Rubripirellula tenax: one gene and its partner. Each later gene encodes a partner of the first gene's protein in a complex. Links are inferred from orthologs where the notes say so. Each region holds a gene or a part of one and is shown in the gene's direction. Other genes may lie near its edges.

The links.
Region 2: the proteins of accC (region 1) and accD are in contact, whole or in part, in a solved structure (PDB 8UXZ), measured with the Escherichia coli proteins. The link is inferred for Rubripirellula tenax from one-to-one orthologs.

Annotation. Positions count from the first base shown.
Region 1 is NZ_SJPW01000006.1:191,798-201,154, forward strand. What follows is about bases 3,062-5,936. They hold accC (acetyl-CoA carboxylase biotin carboxylase subunit), read left to right. Parts: upstream 3,062-3,764; coding sequence 3,765-5,108; downstream 5,109-5,936. Other genes in these bases: Poly51_RS21595 (M24 family metallopeptidase), read left to right, coding at 3,062-3,178; accB (acetyl-CoA carboxylase biotin carboxyl carrier protein), read left to right, coding at 3,261-3,737; Poly51_RS21610 (hypothetical protein), read left to right, coding at 5,118-5,786; Poly51_RS21615 (elongation factor P), read left to right, coding at 5,861-5,936. Outside these bases: Poly51_RS21580 (LpxI family protein), read right to left, coding at 1-21; lpxD (UDP-3-O-(3-hydroxymyristoyl)glucosamine N-acyltransferase), read right to left, coding at 18-1,118; Poly51_RS21590 (hypothetical protein), read left to right, coding at 1,424-2,038; more of Poly51_RS21595, read left to right, coding at 2,072-3,061; more of Poly51_RS21615, read left to right, coding at 5,937-6,424; Poly51_RS21620 (hypothetical protein), read right to left, coding at 6,439-7,467; Poly51_RS21625 (hypothetical protein), read right to left, coding at 7,464-7,979; metF (methylenetetrahydrofolate reductase [NAD(P)H]), read left to right, coding at 8,301-9,170; Poly51_RS21635 (hypothetical protein), read left to right, coding at 9,182-9,357. UniProt on the Escherichia coli protein: This protein is a component of the acetyl coenzyme A carboxylase complex; first, biotin carboxylase catalyzes the carboxylation of the carrier protein and then the transcarboxylase transfers the carboxyl group to form malonyl-CoA.
Region 2 is NZ_SJPW01000003.1:51,200-57,561, forward strand. What follows is about bases 1-2,783. They hold accD (acetyl-CoA carboxylase, carboxyltransferase subunit beta), read left to right. Parts: upstream 1-839; coding sequence 840-1,727; downstream 1,728-2,783. Other genes in these bases: Poly51_RS11150 (hypothetical protein), read left to right, coding at 1-507; Poly51_RS11160 (serine/threonine protein kinase), read left to right, coding at 1,892-2,783. Also shown: more of Poly51_RS11160, read left to right, coding at 2,784-2,800; Poly51_RS11165 (hypothetical protein), read right to left, coding at 2,877-3,089; Poly51_RS11170 (hypothetical protein), read left to right, coding at 3,202-4,050; Poly51_RS11175 (hypothetical protein), read left to right, coding at 4,028-4,234; Poly51_RS11180 (RecQ family ATP-dependent DNA helicase), read right to left, coding at 4,218-5,702; Poly51_RS11185 (GspE/PulE family protein), read left to right, coding at 5,853-6,362.

The DNA of each region.
Region 1 (9,357 bases):
GTAACCGAGTCGATCGATCATGCCGCACTGCGGTCCGGATGGTCGGGGAAAGTCTTCGAGTCGGCCGAATCGGATGAGCTTGATTCCGCGATCCGCGATGTCAATTGATCAAGATCGCGGCGAAGCTGTTTGACCTCACGACGCATCTCGGGCAATTTGCGTTCGACGGCCATGATTTGCATCTGTTCGCGTTGGGGAGTGGCGGGTGACCCAAGGTAGACTTGGTTGCCGACACAGTCGTCCATGACACCGGCCTGGGCACCGACGATCGCGTGATCACCCAGCGTGACGTGATCTTTCAGTCCGACTTGACCGGCAAGGATGACATAGTCGCCGGTTCGCGAACTGCCGGCGATTCCGACTTGGCTGCACAACAAGTTGTGGCGTCCGATTTGACAGTTGTGAGCGATCATTACTTGATTATCGATCTTCGTGCCCTCGCCGATTCGCGTCGCACCGTACGTGCCCCGGTCGATCGTAGCACCCGCACCGATTTCGACGTCGGATTCAATAGCGACGTAACCCAATTGGGCCGTCGGAACGTGGCGGCCGTTTTGTTGGCGATAGCCGAATCCGTGCGCACCGATGACGGTCCCGGCGTGGATGATGACTCGATCGGCAAGTTCCGTGTACTCGTAGAGCGTCACATTGGGATGGATCACACAATCGGCGCCGATCTTGCATCGCGGCATGATGACAACGCCCGGTCGGACTCGCGTACGAGGACCAATGACGACGTCGGCGCCAATCGTCACACCGGGGTGTACGGTCGCCGTGGGGTGAATGGTCGCAGTGGGATCGACCCCGTCGGCGAGTGGAGTGTCGTCGATCGCGGGTCGAAAGTGGGCAACGATTTTCGCGAAGGCTTCGTGAGGATCGGCGACGACGATTTGGGCGCACGAAATTGCTTCAGTCTCGGATGACGTCACCACCGCAAGAACTCCGGACGATTCGATCCGCGGCGCGATCGCGGCGGCTTTTTTGGGGTCGTCCAGCATGGTGATCTGGCCCGGTTGGGCTTGATCGGGCGGATTGGCACCGGTGCAGACGGTGTCTCCGACGCCACTTTTGGTGACAAGGCGACCACCTACGATTGCGGCGATTTGTGACAGTTGCATCGTTTTCCCCGCATTCGGTAGCTGACAGTAGTTCTCGACTTGCCTACCTATACAAACTGGCATCCGACGGGATCAAGGTGAAAAAACACGATGGTTGAGTCTGAGTTGGGCCAACAATCAACGATTCGGGCAGCCCTTGTGACCCCGCGGGCGGGGATCGAACTGAAAAGCAGCTCGGCACCCTGCCCTGCACCTCCTATTGATTCCTAATTCCCTTCTCCGTCCGTTCGATCCGTGTTCACGAAGGTCCGTTTGTGCTTAATTACTGACCCAGTTCTTGTCGCCCATCGCCTTCCGAGTCTTCGATGCTTCAGCCGATCCCTGTTCCGGAAAATGTGCTTGAGTACGTTTTGTCGCGTGAGGCCGCGCGGTTGCTTGATGATGCGGACGTGCGGATCACGGACTTCACCAGACGCCAGCGGCCGGCGATCGAGAACTTTGTCGTCTGTGATTTTCGATTGGTCGACGCCGCGCTGGCCTGGATCGACGATGCCGACTTGGCGTGTGGCCAACGGTTTTGCGAATGGGGAAGCGGATTCGGTGTTGTCGCGATGTTGGCGGGCCTGCGCGGTTGGGAATCGTGTGGGATTGAAGTCGAACCCGCGTTGATCGACCAAGCGCACGACTTGGCGGAGGATCACGACATTGATGTCCAGTTCGCTGCCGGAAGCTTTATCCCCGAAGGCGCCGATGAATTGCTGGACTTTGTCGAAGACATTTCTCACATCGACACCGATTGCCCTAGCGGTTACGACGAATTGGATACCGACATCGCAGATTTCGATTTGTTTTTCGCGTTTCCTTGGCCGGGCGAGCACGGGTTTTGGGAAGCGGTGTTCGAACGGTACGCGGCAACGAACGCGTTGCTGTTGACGTACCACGGCATCGAGAGCATCAAGCTGCAGCGGAAAGTTTCTTAATCATCAATTCCTCAATCTTTGGCCGTTCCACTCATGTCATCTGAAGCCCGTTTGGATCGATTGGCTCAACAACTCGCTTCGCTAGAAGTCGATGCGTTCTTGGTTACCGACGAAACCAACGTTCGTTATCTCAGCGGGTTTACCGGCGACAGTTCGTCGTTGTTGATCACGTCGGCGGGGACAACGGTTTTGTCGGACGGTCGATACGAAACTCAATTGGCCCAACAGTGTCCGAAGTTGGCCACGGCGATTCGGCCGCCCGACCAGACGCTGGTCGAATTGACGGTCGAAGTCCTGGCCGCTTCACCGCAGCGACGTGTTGCCATCGAAGCCCATCATTGGACGCTTGCTGGATTCGGCAAACTCCGTCAAGCATGCGACAGCGTCCAGTGGTCCGAGACGACGGGCGTCGTCGAAGAGTTGCGGATGATCAAGGATGCCAACGAGATCGCGATCACGCGTCGCGCGGTCGAGATCGCTCAGCGCGCGTTCGCCTCGGTACGGCCGATGTTGACCGACGCGATGACCGAGCGGTCGGTGGCTCACGAATTGGAAGCCAAAATGCGATCGCTCGGTGCCGAGGGTTGCTCGTTTGCGCCGATCGTTGCGGCCGGTCCGGCCGGTGCCCTGCCACACTATCGACCGTCGGATCTAAAACTGGGCGACCGAACGATGGGCGGCGAGCCGACTTTGTTGATCGATTGGGGAGCAAAGTATGAAGGCTACGCCAGCGACTTGACGCGGACCTTGCACCGGCCGGGCGCCAGCGATCGTTACCGACGCGCCTACGAAGCGGTCTTGGAGGCTCAGTTGGCCGCGATCGGCACGATCGGGCCAGGCGTCAAGGCCAGCGCCGTCGATGCCGTCGCCCGGGGGGTGCTGGCACGGCATGGCATGGTTGACGCTTTCAAACATGGTCTGGGGCACGGGACGGGGCTGCAAATCCACGAATCTCCGCGAATGTCGGCCAGTAGCACTGAAACACTTGCCGCCGGCATGATCATCACGGTTGAGCCGGGGGTGTATTTTGCGGGTGAATTTGGCGTTCGTATCGAAGATGACATCCTTGTGACGGATTCCGGATGCGAGGTACTGAGTGACTTGCCAAAGGGACTCGAAGATTCTGTCTGGTTGTTGTAAAACTTTGGCAGCAAACAAACGTCCCGATCCTAGAGAAGGGATATTTCCCATCAATACGAATCTACCCGACCGCGAGTCCAGCATGAGCAAAGGCGGAAAGCCAAAGGATGTGTTCGACGTCGAACGTATCCGCCAGATCATTCAATTGATGGAAGAACACGACTTGTCGGAAGTCGATCTGCAGCAAGGTGACGAGAAAATCAAGCTCGGCCGTGGTGCAAAGAACGTCTATTCACCACCTCCGGTCGCGGCCCCTGCGTACGCGGCATCTGCTCCCGCGGCGGCCGCGGGCGGATCACCACCCGAGGATGCCGGCACGTTCACGATCAACGCGCCGATGGTCGGCACCTTTTACAGCAAAGCGACTCCGGAATCGCCTTCGTTCGTGAAGGTCGGTGATCATGTCGGGCCTGATACGGTGGTTTGTATCGTCGAAGCCATGAAGGTCTTCAATGAGATTCCCGCCGAATGCAGCGGAACGATTGTGGCGGTCTTGGCAAGCGATCAAGAGCCCGTCGATTTTGGCAAGCCGATGTTCCGCGTGAAGCCGGACGCCTAATCGGTGGCCGCGAAAGCTGAGAATCCCGTGTTCAATAAAATTTTGATCGCCAACCGTGGCGAGATCGCTTTGCGCATCATCCGAGCCTGTCGCGAGATGGGCATCGGTTCCGTTGCTGTTTACAGCCAGGCCGACGCCGAGTCGATGCACGTTCGTCTGGCGGACGAAGCCTATTGCGTCGGCGGGCCGCGAAGCAGCGACAGCTATCTGAAGATCGATCAGATCATCGCCGCGGCGGAAGTGTCGGGTGCCGACGCGATTCACCCGGGATACGGCTTCTTGGCCGAGAACGCGCACTTCAACGAAGTTTGCCGGTCCAGTGGGTTCGAATTCATCGGCCCCAGTCCGACCGCGATGGAAAAACTGGGTGATAAGAACACCGCGCGCTCGATGGCGATCGCCAGCAAGGTGCCCGTGGTCCCCGGCAGCGACGGGTTGATCGACGACGACTCGCAGGCTCTCGAGATCGCAAAAAAGATCGGTTTTCCCGTGCTGATCAAAGCAACCGCAGGCGGCGGCGGCAAAGGCATGCGGGTTGCCGAGACGGAACATTCGTTGATGAAGGCGCTGGACCAAGCCCGCACCGAAGCGCAAGCAGCGTTCGGAAACGGTGGTGTTTATTTGGAACGTTATGTCGGTCGGCCAAGGCACATCGAAGTGCAAGTCATCGCCGATTCGCACGGCAATGTTTGCCACTTGTTCGAACGTGATTGCAGCGTGCAGCGCCGTCACCAAAAATTAATCGAAGAAGCGCCTAGTCCGAATCTTCCGCCCAAACGCCGCAAAGAAATTTGCGAAGCAGCGGTGCGAATGATTCGCGGGGCCGAATACACCAATGCCGGCACCGTCGAATTCATTGTTGACCAAGACGACAATTTCTACTTCATCGAAGTCAACGCGCGGATCCAAGTGGAACACCCGGTATCGGAAATGATCACCGGCGTCGATTTGATCAAAGAGCAGATTCGGGTTGCGGCGGGTTTGCCGCTGTCGTTCAAGCAGAAAGATTTGTCGGTTCGCGGGCACGCGCTCGAATGCCGGATCAATGCCGAGAACCCCGACAAGAATTTTCAACCCAACCCAGGCAAGATCACCGGCTTTTTCGCGCCCGGCGGTTTAGGTGTCCGTTTCGATTCGCACGTTTACACGGGCTATACAGTTCCGCCGCATTACGATTCGATGATCGGCAAACTGATCGTACACTGTCCGACGCGCGCCGAAGCGATCGCCACGATGCGTCGGGCGTTGGCCGAATTGCAGGTCGAAGGAATCAGCACGACAGCGGCATTTCATGACAAAGTCCTGAAGCATCCCGAGTTCGTCGCAGGCTTACACGACACGAAGTTCGTTGAACGTGAATTTTTGAATTAACGGGACGCCGTGTTTTTTTTCATCGACCCGTTCGCGATCCTGCTCGCATTGGTTCCCTTGATTGGGTACTTGATGATTTTCAGCTTCATTCGATTGTCGGGTCGGGCGTTGGTGACGACGGGCGCACGCGACATCGCAGCGCTGGCGGTCGGAATTTCTGGACTGTTGGCGGTTGGCCCCGCCGAGTTGTTTTTCCCGTCGACGGCGGCGACGCTGTTCGGGCCAGTCGTTTGGTTAGCCCTGATCGCGTTCTATTTGCTGGTCGTCGCGTTGATAACGCTAACAAGTCGGCCAAAGTTGGTCGTCTTTGGACGCTCGCCCGAGGACGTCTACCCCGCCCTGGCCCGTGCTTGCAAACGAATCGATGACAGCTCAGTCGGCGATGACCGAGCATTGCAAATTCGATTGCCAAAGTTGGGAATCCACGTTCGCGTCGATGGACAACGCGGCATGGATTACACCCGCGTGATGACATTCGAGCCCATCGGTGATCCCCGATTTTGGCAAATGTTGCTTGGGAATCTTCGCTTCGAGGTCAAGCAGGATGTCGTTGCGACGCCGCGTCGAGGGTTGGGCATGTTGGCGGTTGCCGTGTTGCTTGCCGGAGTCCTGATGTGGCAAGGATTCGGCAACCAGGAATTAGTGGTCGAGGGCTTCCGCGATTGGCTTTGGCGATAGAGAATCTGCCCCACCATTCGGTGCAGTGCCACATACTTATTCGTCCTCGACTTTCCTGTGTCGGAACCCAAGCGATGCTCGCAAAAGATATCAAGACCGGAACGGTTGTCGTCCACGACGGCAATCCCGTGATCATCCAAGGCATCAACGTCCAATCGCCGTCGGCGCGCGGTGCAGCGACCTTGTACAAGTTTCGTGCCCGCAACGTTTTGACCAAGAACAAGGTCGATATCGTTTTGAAGGGTACGGACAACTTGGACGAGGCAGACTTTTCGCGGCGTGACGTTCAGGTCACGTATAGCGACGCGACGCATCTTCATTTGATGGACAAGGAAGACTTTCAAGACTACGAATTGCCGCTCGAGGAAGTCGAAGAGGAAATGCAGTACATGCCCGAGGGTTTAGAGGGCATCCGGGCGCTGATCTATAACGACGAATGTGTCGGGCTGGATCTGCCGCCGACCGTCGAGATGACGATCACCCAGTGTGACCCTAGCGTCAAAGGCAACTCGGCCACCTCGCGAAGCAAGCCCGCCACCATGGAAACCGGGCTGGTCGTTCAAGTGCCCGAGCACATCAAAGAAGGCGAGCGGTTGAAGATTGACACGCGAACAGGAATGTTTGTTTCGCGAGCTTAGCCAGTCCAAACGTCCTACCTTGGCGCTTCGTCCGCGGCCAATTCGATCCACATCGGCATTTGGCGTGTTACCAGCATCGCTGCTTCCGGAGACACCCCGAACTGGGCGGCAAAGTCAAAGGTTCCCGAGCGGCCAGTGAATTCGGCGGTGAACTTTGGGTCCAGCAAGATATGTTGGCGAAGCCCCTCGCGATTAACGATCGACTCGACACCGGGAATCATCCCCAGTTCGCCAAGTCGTCCCGGGCCGACGCCCAGATCGCCCACCATGATGCAGTCTTCATCACCCTGGGTTTCGTAGGTGAAGTTGCGAACGCTGACGAAGACATCGTCTAGTACAGCCAATTCGCCCGAAGGTCGGTCTCGCGATGGTGGTATCGCGCGTGCGTTGATCAATGTGAAGCGAAGTGGTCGTCGACCATCGGTAAATCCGATGCGTGTTTCGAACGATCCGTACATCGGTTCAAACAGCATTCGATCTGCTTCGTCATTCACCACACCGATTGAATCGGGTACCGCGGCGATTCGGGACTTGTCCCAAACAAACGCGTAGGATTGGAATTGTCCGCGCCGTCCGACTGGCTTGCTGATATTGACGCCGTAGTCGCCGCCCGACGCGGTCATCTTTTCGACCGCATCGCGAATCGGCGTGGCGTCGCCGCCATCGATACCTTGAACCGCAACAACATCGAATTGCGCCAAGATGCGGGCCAGCAACCGAATTTGTTCTGGTGCCACCAACGTGGCGTCCGCGAATCCTTCCAGCGCGATCGTTGCCACGCGAATGGTTTCGTTCGATTTGCCATTGTCGCCAAAGCCGACCGGCGTCAAGTCAACTTTCGAATCGGCGGCCAATGCATCGCTTGATCCGATCCCGTCCAGGGACGATAGGTTGATGCGCCCTGACATCAAAAAGCCAGCCAAGACGACGATTGTGACGACCGTCGCAATGGGGCCCAACCAACGCACCAGGGGGACGTCGATGGAAACGCTGCTGATTCGGCTTCGTCGTCGCCGACGCATGCTGCCGAAGATGCCCGTCACGCTGCCTCGCCGATCATTTCAAGGGCTTCGGCAACCAGTCGTTGCAACCGGGGCGGCGCGTCTTCGGCGGTTCGACGCAGCGTGATTGCGGCCGAAGCAGCCGAAGGACCGATTTGGCTGAGTGCCCAAGCAGCGCGTTCTCGTGCCGGCAAATACAGCGAGTCGCCGAGGCAAATTTCGAGCGCGTCGACGGCAACGCGAGTTTTTGGTGCGACATCGGGGCCGAGCCGGCCAAGCATGGTGGCGGCCCAGTAACACACTTCGCCTTCTTCGCCGCCCGCCAATAAATCGGCCAGTTCCTCGACATCCGACGCGACTGGTGCGATGGCGACTTCCAACAGTTCGGCCGCCCATCGGCGAACTTCGTCGTCACGGCATCCGGCAAGCCGAACGACGGCCGCGGTATAGCCCCTCAGCTCGGTTTGTTCTGCCATTTCTTGCAAAGCGGATGCCTGATCGCTGGCCGAGGTGCTGGTCAATCGTTCGGACCAAGATCGAGTTTCGGCTGACATATTTGGGCTCTCCGTCGCTTTGCGAGCAGTGGGGTGGTTTGGCCGAATGAGCGGACATACTGACAAATTCGCCAGCAGACGACTACAATTGGGTTTGTTCTCTGGTACGGAAAATTGAGTGTTTCACACAAGAGCTTTTCGATGAAACTAGCACTCGATTTTGCCGGGATTGCCGGTCGAGCGTGGAATGGTACTGTCCGCGGGGATTTTTTCTTCGCCTCGAATGCGGTCAAGTAACCAAAGGCGGCTTCGTTTGCAGGCTTCAGTTGGGCAATGAGCCGTCCATCCGACGAATAAACTGTTATTTCTTTAGGAAATCTGATGAGCCTTCTTTCACACTACAACGAATCGCGACCCGCGATTTCGTTTGAACTGTTTCCGCCCAAGACCGAAGAAGGCATGGAAGTGCTTTGCGACAATGTGCGTCAATTGTGCGAGTTCAAGCCAAGCTATTTCACATGCACGTACGGCGCCGGTGGTTCGACGCGCGGAACGACATTGTCAGTGCTCCAAAGAGTGCGTGAGATCACGAATTTGCCGGTCGCGTCTCACCTGACGTGCGTCGGTTCGACGGTGGCCGAACTGGAATCCTATCTTGCCGAAGCCGTCGCCCAAGGTGTGGACTACATCGTTGCGCTTCGCGGTGATCCGCCCAAGGGAACCGACAAGTTCGTCGCCGTTGAAGGTGGTTTGAATTACGCCAACGAATTGGTCGAAGTGATTCAAGGCAAGTTCTCGAATCTCGGTATCGCGGTTGCGGGGTACCCCGAAGTCCACCAAGAGGCGCCCGATGCGAAAACCGATTTGGAAAATTTGAAGCGCAAGGTTGATGCCGGCGCCGACATCGTCGTCACTCAATTGTTTTACGACAACATCGACTATTTTCGTTTCCGTGACCGATGTGTGGCTGCCGGTATCAACGTGCCGATCGTGCCCGGCATCCTGCCCGTAACGAATTTCAAGCAGGCCCAACGGATCGCTTCGATGTGCAAAGCCGGAATTCCCTACGATCTCGAAAAAGCGATGAATGCGACGGATGACCCACAATCGCAATTTGAAATCGGCGTCGAACATGCACGTCAGCAAACGATCAACTTGATCGAAAACGGTGTTCCCGGCATTCACTACTATGTGCTGAACAAGAGCGACGCCGCCAAGGCGCTTCTTGACGGGATTCAAATGGTCGGTTGATCCATTCGGCGATGAACGTGCCAACGCCTGTATGCCTTCCTCCGTTTCTTTGCCACACCTTGGATGAAGCCGAGGCGTTGGGACGACACGAATTCGTGTCTCGCCGTGACATCAACGCGTTCGTTGACGATGAATCTCAAGTTGACGCTTGTCGCCGAGCGTTTGACTCATCGGGCGTCACCGATAT
Region 2 (6,362 bases), on another replicon or contig:
GACCGCGTGGACGAACCGCACATGACCGGCGGCAAGGCCGAATTGATGCAACGTTTCGTTTGGCCGATTCTGGACAACAAACTTTTGAAGCACCCCGGTATCGGTTTCAAGATTTTCTTGCCGCAAGAGCTGCACCGCGATATCGAACGCGAGACTCGTGAATTTCATGAACGGGCCCGGCTGGATAAGCAAAACGTCATCCCGGCGTTCCAGTGGACCGGCGAGGCGCTCTACGACCTGGCCCGTGCCCGGATGTTGGCGTGCGCCGCAGACGGACGGTCGCCGGAACCAAAGGACTTGTTCGCCGACGATGTAAGTTACGAACGATTGCTGGCCGCATTCCAGTCGCTACGCGTGCCTCGTCATCTGTTTCGGCTGCTCTATCGCGTGCTGGTCGATCACTGCAACCGGCACACCGATGCCCAACCGGTCTTCAAGATCAACGGCCAAACGTTCGAGTCGGCGCTAGCCGTCTACAGCCGTGATTCCGAAGTCACCAACGGTTAACCCGGTGGATCGCACAGGAAAACACACAATTTGAGGGCTGGCGGATGAGGTTTCATCGCCGCCCCCGATGACGCGGAATTCGACGCCGAATGGCCGATCCGGTATCCGACTTGCCGCCGTGCCGCGATTTGGTACGCTACGGGACCGAATCGGACTTTCGTTTTCGACGGGAAGATTATGCCTTGATGTCGAACGACGCTCTGTTTTCGACGCAATACCATGGGAGATTTGACTAGGTGGGTACTAAGAGAACGGGAAAAGGTCGACGAAAAGTGGGACGTAAAAAACGCCGTATGCGAGCGAAAATTCGTCACCGCAAGAAATAATTTTGCATGTCCACTGTCGATTCCAACCCTGCTGGTCCCGCGATGTCTGAGGAAACACCCGTGTCATCGTCCGACGATACACCCGTGCCACCAAAGAAACGCGGTGTGCCGGAAGGACTTTGGCTGAAGTGTCCGGGATGCGGATCGTCGGTTTACAAAAAAGAAGTCGAACAACGGCTGAACGTTTGCCCCAAGTGCGAACATCACTTTTACGTTTCGGCAATTGATCGAATCGCTCAAGTGTTGGACGAAGGCACGTTTGAGCCGATGAACGAATCCCTTCGGCCGGTCGACCCGCTGGAGTTTTCGGATCGACGAAAGTACGCCGACCGGCTTGTCGGCGAGCAAAAACGCACGGGTTTGACCGATGCTGCGATGACGGGAACCGGAATGGTTCGGGCTCGTCGAGTGGCGTTTGCGGTCACCGATAGTGCGTTCATCATGGGAAGCATGGGCTCGGTGGTCGGCGAACGCCTGACGCGTTTGATCGAACGTGCCACGGACGACGGGCTGCCACTGATCATCATCTCGGCGTCGGGCGGCGGTGCCCGAATGCACGAAGGAATCCTGTCGCTGATGCAGATGGCGAAGGTCTCCGCGGCACTTGCACGCTATGACGAGTCCGGCGGACTGTTCATCAGCGTTTTGACCAACCCAACCATGGGTGGCGTCGCCGCAAGTTTCGCATCGCTTGGCGATTTGGTGTTCGCCGAACCCAAAGCTCTGATTGGGTTCGCCGGGCCACGGACCATCAAAGCCACCATCGGAATCGAATTGCCTGAGGGATTCCAAACCAGCGAATTCCTCCTCGAACACGGCTACATCGACCGAATCGTCACACGCAAGCACCTCAAGAGCGAAATCGCCCGCGCAATCGACTATTGCGGAAAATAGCGGGATAGGTGACAGGCTTCAGGTCACAGGTAACAGGTTTCGGGGCATAGGCACCTGGAATCCAGTTTCAGCTTGCCCAATCTGGACCTAAACTAAAGGGGGTTGAGTCATCGCTTTTTCCTGTCACCTGTCACCTAAAACCTGTCACCTACTCCTACTCCGCCATGAGTCTTTTCGATTCCATCAAGTCCGCGTTCAAATCCGGCCCCAGCACGGGCGGACGGATTGACGTTGCCGGACGGTTCGCCCGCCAGCGGACGGCAGTGACGGGAACGATGGCCAACTTTTTCGTCGCGAAAGATCGCGAACACAACGACCGGATGGTCGGAGTGAAGATTCTGGATATCGAAAAGATGGAGTTGTTCGAGGCTCGATTCAAAGGCCTGAACAAACCGTCCGAAGGCCAAATCGCGATGCAAATGAAGCATCCCAAGGTCGTCGAAACCTACGAAATCGGAACGTCGCTGAAGGGCGAACCGGTCATTGTGATGGAATACGTCGGTGGACCGAGTCTTCAAAACATCGTCGTTCAAAAGCAAGAACATCATGTGACGGGACGCCGAATGCTGATGATTCGGGATATGGCCGAATCGCTGAAATATGTCCACAGCCAAGGCTTCATTCACCGAGACATTTGCCCGCGAAACTTCATTTGCTTGCCGGAAACGACCGGTGTCAAACTGATCGACTTCGGGCTGACGGTCCCTGCAACCGCCCCTTTTATGGTTGCCGGCAATCGGACGGGGACGCCGCTTTACATGTCTCCAGAGATCGTTCGCCGACGACCGACCGACAAACGCGTCGACATTTTCTCGTTTGGCGTGACGTGTTACTGCCTCGTTTGTTTTTTTCACCCCTGGCAGAGCGAGATGCTCAACGGGCGAGCAGCGCTCCAACACGATTCGAGGCCTCCCAAAGACCTGATCGAGCGATGCCCCAACGTCGACCCGCGACTGGCGCGGACCATCATGAACGCGCTCAATCCCGTGGTCGAACAGCGAACGGAGGACATGGATCAATTTCTGCACGGAATCCGAAACGTCGAAAAGGCCTTCGTCGATTCGGACGCCTAACAGCCTGTTGAAAAAGGGGTCTGACCCTCTCCGACGTTCGACGTCCCCTAAGTCAGCCCCTTTTTTCAACAGGCTGCTAATCGGGCCGCAGCAAAACGAAGTCAATTCCCTTGCCCGACTGGTCGAAAAAGACCGTAGGCCACCACCGGATGGCTGTTCCAGCGCGGCAAAAGCTCCTCAAAACGGAAAAATTGGCATAATCGGCACGACCGATTCCCGATGCGTATCCGGCCGGCGCCGTGTATTTGGTTCCGATTCGGTAAAAGGTGCCGGCAATGGCGGTTTTCATAGCGAATTCGTTGACACTCGTTTTTCCGCGTAACTATACTTCGGGGGCGTGGTAATTCAGGCAAGATTGCCCGCACGTCCCTTGTCGATCTCGTCGTTAACGGAAAACACCCATGACCCTACTTGGGAAGTCCTTCACAGCTCTCATTTTGATTCTCAGCGCCGTCTTTATGGTTTTGGCGCTGGCAGTCAATGCGTCCCACCGTAATTGGCGAGACGTTGTTCTGACCGGTGTCAACGGACAACCGGGGCTGAAGTCTCAGATCGAAGCGATCTCACGTGAGAACGAACAGCTCACGATCCAGAAAGAGCGAAGTCAATCGTCGCTTGATCGTGAACAAGCCGCCCGCCGTACCGCGCTGGCCGCCCTGCAGACTCAACTCGACCAACTCAAGAGTGACCTGCAACAAAGCGAAGCGAGCGTTCAAAAATTGACCGCGCAAGTTCAAGAGCTCACACAAATTGACTTGAGTCGCGCTCAAGAATTGGAGCGCCTGACCGCAGACAACTCGAGCCTTCGCCAGAAGGTTCGCGACGAACAACAGAGTCGCGATAGCCTGTTCACGCAGACGCTCGAATTGACCGACCAAATGAACAAACTGCGAGGCTTCAAGCAACAGCTCGAAGAACGCAACGCTCAACTGATGTCGCAAGTCACGCGATTTGAAGAAGTCGTCGCATCGAAGGGCATCGACATCAATGCACCGCTGGACGGTGCACCGCCGATGCGGAACGGCAAGATTCTTGAAATCGATCGCCCACGTCGCTTGACGTTGGTTTCAATCGGCTACGACGAAGGACTGCGAGAAGGCCACTTCTTGGAAGTAACCCGAAACGGTCGCTATATCGGCAAGATGAAAATCCGCAAGACCGAACCGGACCGTGCGGTCGCCGAGATCTTGGAAGACTACAGCGAAGGCATCATGCAGGAGAACGACCGTGTCGACACAACCCTCGATTGAAAATAGTGGCAAGCAGCCACCAAGCGTCTACACGGTCATGCTTCTGCTAAGCATGCTGTTCATGTTGATCGCCGTCATTGCGATGTGGATTGAATTGAACCGTTGGGCGCCGGACTATTACCGAACCAACACGGCGAACCCGTCGGTGATGGTGATGCCCGTGCAAACTACGCTGTTGGCGTAGGGTTTTCATTTTCGGTGAAACCGTCACCCATAAAGTAGCGGTTGAGAAACTCTTTGCGGTCACCTTCTTCGGCCGCCAATTGGACCATCGCATACAAACGCTGCTGATCGCGGCGTTTTTTATGCGCCAGTGCTTCGTCGTCTGAAAAGTACGACGGCAAAGGACCAAGGATGTCAAAGCACTCTGGTTCATGCGGGCCTGCGATGACGCCGTGACGATCCAGCATCGCGATCGCCGTCGCCAATCGATGATCATGTCGGCTAACCCGCTGCAACCGATCGTTAAGCCACTGAAGCCCGAAGGCTCGGCATGGCTCAGGGTGCTCGACCATCGTGGTGTATACCCGACCGTAAAAATCAGCATCCGGGTTGGACCATTCAATGAATTGCATTTGCGTCATCAAGTCCGACTGGTCATACAGCCACCGACACAAACTCGGCTTACCGTCGCGGCCCGCTCGCCCGATCTCTTGATAGTACGACTCGATCGACCCCGGTGTTTCGGCGTGAATGACAACGCGAACGTCTTCCTTATCAACACCCATCCCAAACGCGGGTGTCGCCAACACGATGTCCGCATCACCGGCCATGAATTCGTCCTGAACGCGTCGACGCCGATGGCGAGGAACATCGCCGTGATAGACGACGTGGTCGATTCCGCGTTGGCGAAAATCGTCGCTGAATCGTTCCAACGTTTTGATCAGCGAGAAATAAACGATGACGCTTCCGCCGCGGTACTCGGTATCGTCCAAGGCGTCCCCGATGACGATTAGCTTTTCCTCTTCATCGAAAACCGGTTGCACGTCCAACTTCAAATTCGGTCGATCAATTCCCTCGTGGAACAACTTGATTGAATTCTCATCCAGCCGCAGTTGCCGGCGAATGTCGTCGCGACATTCCGCGGTGGCCGTCGCAGTCAAAGCGATCGTGACGGGGTCGCCCAAAGACCGTCGAATGTCACCGACCCGCGAATAGTCGGGGCGAAAATCGTGGCCCCATTGGCTGACGCAATGCGCTTCGTCGATCGCCAACAACCGAACGCGTCGCTTCGACAGAGCTTCTCGAAAGTCGTCTTTGCGAAACCGTTCCGGCGTCACATATATCAACCGATATTTTCCATCGGCCAATTCCTGATAACGCTGTAAACGAGTGGGGCGATCAAGTGACGAGTTGATAAAGGCCGCATCCATGCCTCGGCGCACCATGGAATCCACCTGATCATGCATCAACGCCACCAGAGGGGAAAGAACCAATACTAAATTTTCTCCATCCGCCTTCATCGCTAGCGCAGGAATCTGGTAACACAATGATTTGCCCATCCCCGTGGGCATGACCACCAATGCATTTTGTCCCGAACAAACATGGTCAATGATCGCTCGCTGGCTTCCGCGAAACGACGGGTAACCAAAGTGTGTTTCCAAAAGTCCCAACGCGTCATCGGCCGGAATTGATAATCTGTGCTCTGTCATGCCAAAATCTTTGCAATCACGTCGCGGATCGTCCATAGTCATGCCAATGGAAATTGGCCGATTCGCACAGCCCAAAGTTCGAGGCTTCCAATTTGCTCCTAAGTCGCGACACCCTAAGATTTCCAGCCCTTACACGACGAAGACTTCAAGATGAGCACCAACGACAAGATTGACTTCCAACCTCTTCATGGTGAAACGGAACTATCACCGCCCGAGGTTTACGCCGCTAATTTGGTCGAATGGGCCGTCGAGCGTCACGCCAGCGATTTGTTTATCTCGGATTCAGAATCCAGTGTTTTGGTTTCGATTCGTCGCCTAGGAAAAATTGAACCCGTTCGACAACTCGCTCGACAATATGGAAAGCGATTGCAGGGCCACCTTCGCGTCCTCGCCGGTGCCGATGCCGGCGAGTCGATCCGTCCGTCCGACGGCCGGGGAGTCTTGGCCACGCCCGACGGCAGCCTCATCGACTTGCGATTGAGCTCCATTCCGACACTCTATGGACAAGACGTTGCAATACGCTTGTTCGACCCGATTCGTGGCGCACGATCGATCGAAAATCTCGGATATGACGATTCCGAAATGCAAACCATTGTGGATCTGATCCATCGGCCATCGGGTTTGATTTTGGTCGCCGGCCCGGTCGCGAGCGGTAAATCT